DNA from 2 places in the Neobacillus sp. YIM B06451 genome. Region 1 is predicted to be linked to the other one. Evidence: a T-box and tRNA genes for the amino acid it is inferred to sense, from the RefSeq annotation. Region 1 holds a T-box; the other holds one or more tRNA genes.
What was found. A T-box is a leader RNA that pairs with one kind of tRNA and senses whether it is charged. The one in region 1 lies ahead of proS (proline--tRNA ligase), so its partner is inferred to be a tRNA-Pro.
Positions count from the first base shown of each region.

Region 1 (2,404 bases):
TTGTCCTCGCATTCACGCTTTCCGCACCACATCGCTTTGATCATGCCTGGATTGCTCTCAAGCCGCTCTTTGAACTGCTCCATGGTTTCTGCTGTGGATGTCTTTTTTTCAAGGAGCTCTTTTGCCCGGCTAAAAAGATTTTGCTGGATTTCATCAAGCAGTGCACCTAGTTTTGCTTCCACTTCATCAACGGAAATGATCAGTTTTTCCCCTGTATCTCTCCTTACGAGCACAACCTGTTTTTTTTCAATATCGCGAGGGCCTGCCTCAAGCCTTACAGGGACTCCCTTCATTTCGTATTCGTTGAACTTCCAGCCAGGATTTTTGTCGCTGGCGTCGATGCCTGTACGGAATGCGCCTGACAGCTTTGCCTTCAGCTCGTATGCGAAATCAAGAACACCTTCCTTATGCTGGGCGATTGGCACAATCATCACCTGGGTAGGTGCTACTCTTGGCGGAATGACGAGTCCGCGGTCATCGCCATGGACCATAATCAAGGCACCGATTACCCTTGTTGTCATTCCCCATGATGTCTGGTGTACATGCTGGAGTTTTCCGTCCCTGTCCAAATAATTGATTCCGAATGCTTTCGCAAAACCATCGCCAAGATGATGGGATGTCCCTGCTTGAAGCGCCTTTCCGTCATGCATGAGGCTTTCAACCGTATAGGTGAACTTGGCACCCGCAAATTTCTCTTTTTCCGTTTTCTGCCCTTTTACAACAGGTACGGCGAGATAGTCTTCAAGCAGCGTTGCATAAACATCCAGCATCCGCTTTGTTTCCTCATGCGCGTCCTCATCGGTTTCGTGCGCGGTATGCCCTTCCTGCCACAGGAATTCAAGCGTCCTTAGGAACGGGCGGGTCGTCTTTTCCCAGCGGACGACATTGGCCCATTGGTTATAAAGCTTTGGCAAATCCCTGTATGAATGAATGATGTTTTTGTAATGCTCGCAGAACAGCACTTCCGAAGTTGGCCGGACGCAAAGCCTTTCCGCCAACTCCTCCGAACCGCCATGTGTAACCCAAGCAACCTCAGGGGCAAAACCGGCAATGTGGTCCTTTTCCTTCTCAAGAAGGCTTTCTGGGATAAACAAAGGCATATACACATTTTCATGCCCCGTTTCCTTAATCATGCCATCAAGCGCATCACGGATGTTTTCCCATAGCGCGTAACCGTACGGGCGGATGATCATTGAGCCGCGGACGGACGAGTAATCGATGAGATCCGCTTTCGTTACGACGTCGGTATACCATTGGGCAAAGTCTTTGTCCATGGCGGTAATACTTTTTACAAATTCCTTTTCCATTTGTCATCCCTCTTCTTTTTTATATTGGTTGTTGATAAGAGCTTCTTTTTTTAAAAAAATGCATAATACTGGGTCCTCGAAATAAACACAAAAAAGCCATGAATCCCCTAAAAAAGGGACCATGGCCTGGCGGTACCACCCTTATTCGCAGGCATATGCCCACGCACTTAACGTTTAACGGAACGCTCCGCCGTATCTTCGCAATTGTCCGATACAGAACTCCGGGGCAGGTTCGAATGGCCGTCCTGGAAGCCTTGCACCAACCAGCTTCCTCTCTGTGCAGGACATTCTCCATTGTACTGGTCCCCATCATTGTTTCAGGTTTATTTTTTGAAAATTATATATATCCCCCCCGGCAATGTCAACTGGGAACGGGAAAATTTTAAAAAAAAAGTTTCATGGATGTTTGTCAATGTGCCCAGTTCGGATATTATGAAGAAAAAGGCACCGGGGAGATACGTATGATTCGTACACTTACAATAAACGATACCGGCAAGATTTCCACAGGGATTCCCGTGGAAAAATTGGCTGAAGGAGAATCTTCTTTATGGTACTGGATTGACTTTAACAGCCCAAGCGATGAAGAATCGGCATTGCTTTTCAACCCGTTGAAATTCCACCCTCTTGCTATCGACGACTGCTTGCACAGGCTGCAGCGCCCAAAGCTCGATTATTATGATGGCTATACATTTTTCGTCACCCATTCAATCAATCAGGAAACGCTTGAGCGGGAAGAGGTAGATATTTTCCTAGCAAAAAACTTCATCGTGACCTACCATAAGCAGCCTTCCTTGGAAATTACAGAAATTTGGAATAGGGCAACATCTTCCGAAAACAAGGATGAATGGAATCCCTCTCTCATCCTGTATCATATTCTCGACCAGATTGTCGACAATTATTTCCCTCCGCTCTATGCCATTGAGGACCAGCTAGATGCAATGGAAGAAAAGTATACGGGTGACTATACAGAAGATGTGCTGAAAGAGGTTTTTGAAATCAGGCAGCGGCTGTTGATGCTCAGGCATACCGTTACTCCGACAAGGGACTTGATTTACCGGATGCTCAATTCACAAAAACTTACTGAGCTCCAAACGAGG
Region 1 covers NZ_JAVFKJ010000001.1:607,749-610,152, reverse strand. The annotation lists gene proS (proline--tRNA ligase) at 1-1,307, opposite strand, end outside; T-box leader at 1,419-1,629, opposite strand; gene corA (magnesium/cobalt transporter CorA) at 1,769-2,404, shown strand, end outside.

Region 2 (2,404 bases), on a different contig from region 1:
AGAATCGGCATTACAAGGCTGCATTTGGAGGAAGATGCCGGCAAGCTAAACCATGTAAAGGGCGCTTCACTCGTGGATTACAACCGACAGGGAACGCCGCTCGTTGAAATCGTGTCTGAGCCGGACATCCGTACCCCTGATGAGGCGTATGCGTATCTTGAAAAACTGAAGTCGATCATCCTTTATACCGGCGTTTCCGATGTGAAAATGGAAGAAGGTTCGCTCCGCTGCGATGCGAACATCTCCATCCGTCCGGTTGGTCAGAAGGAATTCGGGACAAAAACGGAATTAAAGAACCTGAACTCGTTCAATTTCGTCCGAAGAGGCCTTGAGTTTGAAGAAAAGCGCCAGCGCGAGGTTGTCAGCGCGGGAGGGACCATCCAGCAAGAAACCCGCCGCTATGATGAAGCGACCGGAGAAACGATTCTGATGCGTGTCAAAGAAGGATCTGAAGACTACCGCTACTTCCCTGAGCCAGATTTGCTCGATGTTGTAATCGATGAAGAGTGGAAGGCCCGGATTCGCGCGGAAATTCCGGAACTGCCTGACCAGCGTATTGAAAGGTATGTATCGGAGCTCGGCTTGCCGGAGTACGATGCGAAAGTTTTAACAGCGACCAGGGAAATGGCTGATTTCTTTGAAGCATCGGTCAATGCTGGTGTAGACGCAAAGCAGGCATCGAACTGGCTCATGGGCGAAGTTTCCGCATACTTGAAGGCTGAACAGAAGGAGCTCCATGAAACTGGACTTACTCCAGAGAACCTGACTGGCATGATTAAACTGATTGAAAACGGTACGATATCCTCGAAAATCGCCAAGACCGTGTTCAAGGAACTGATTGAGCATGGCGGCGACGCTGAGCAAATAGTGAAGGAAAAAGGGCTTGTACAGATCTCAGACGAAGGTGCCCTTTTGAAAATTGTTAATGAAACACTCGATGCCAATCCGCAGTCCATCGAGGACTTTAAAGGCGGCAAAAGCAAGGCCACTGGCTACCTCGTTGGCCAGATTATGAAAGCGACAAAGGGCCAGGCAAACCCGCAGCTTGTAAATAAAATATTGGCCGAAGAAATTAGAAAACGATAAATCACAGCCGGTGGGGAAGAATCCGCCGGCTTTCTCTTTTTTTAAAAAAAGGTTCCATGAGCCAATAGAGCGGTAAATGGGCGCCTTTCGTACACATAATGATTGTCGAATAATTCCATAAGCAAGGCGACTCATTACGGCAATTTTTTTAGAATAAATTTGGGCGATTCCCATGTAGGATATGGATTTAGCGAAATTCAATCAAACGTTTGATTGAATTTGGTTTTGCCAAAGGGTGTCGGAACTTCGGAATCAATAGTGTGGAAAACAGCTAGGTAAAAAGTTATAATAAAAGTAGGTAATTTGGTACCCGACAAGCAGCTTTAGAGGCGGGGACACAAGTGCAATAAAGGATTTGGAATGCCATATTAAGTATCGGGATGTAGCTCAGCTTGGTAGAGCACTAGCATGGGGTGCTAGGGGTCGCAGGTTCAATTCCTGTCATCCCGATCGAAAAAAGGAAAGCGTTCAACTCATTGGAATTCAATGTGTTGGACGCTTTTTTAGGTGGTGTTATAGAGGCCTGAGGTGTTCTTCGAATTTGATTGCATTAAAGTGAAGGAGGCAAAGGATTAGATTTTTGGATATCCTCCATATCTCCGACTGAATAGGTTCGGATCCCTTTTGATTCTTTCTGGGCAACGAGATACATGGCAGCCGCAACTGTCTTTGCATCTACTCCCATCCGGCTCCTTAATTGGCTGCCAAATATGGAACTTAAACCGCGAACAACACCAATTGCTATTTTTTCAAAAAAGCGAAACTCATCACGTTTCCCCAATAGTAGGGAAGGTTGGAAAATTGACATAGCTTCATAGGGGATTTTTTTAAGTTTCTCCTCGAGTTCTCCTTTCATCCTTTGATACCAAATACGTGAATTCTTATCAGCATTAAAAGAACTGACGATTAGAAAATGCGTGGCGCCTTTCTTTTTTGCCAATTCCGCCATAGCAATAGGGTATTCCACATCAATCCGATACATGGCTTCCTTTGTCTTAGCCTTCTTGATTATCGTTCCCAATGTGCAAAATACATCATCAACAGTAAAGTATTGTTCTACGTCTTCCAGCCGCTCAAAATCACAAATCACCTCAACAAGGTTTGGATGTTTAACTTCAAGAGGCCTTCTTACTAATGCATAGATTTTTTCGTAATTTTGGCTATGGATAAGGTGCTGAAGCAATTCATTCCCTACCAGGCCAGTAGCTCCTGCTATTAGTGCTGATTTTTTATTCATTTCATAGTCTCCTATTAAAATGTTTGCCTTAAAAGGATCTTCTTTTCCTTAAAGAATAGGCTTTAAGTTGAAGAAAGTAAA
Region 2 covers NZ_JAVFKJ010000006.1:23,292-25,695, forward strand. The annotation lists gene gatB (Asp-tRNA(Asn)/Glu-tRNA(Gln) amidotransferase subunit GatB) at 1-1,086, shown strand, start outside; tRNA gene RB160_RS12270 (tRNA-Pro) at 1,463-1,536, shown strand; gene RB160_RS12275 (NAD-dependent epimerase/dehydratase family protein) at 1,637-2,323, opposite strand; gene RB160_RS12280 (hypothetical protein) at 2,372-2,404, opposite strand, start outside.
Region 2: it encodes a tRNA-Pro, which carries the amino acid that the T-box ahead of proS (proline--tRNA ligase) is inferred to sense. The anticodon was not compared.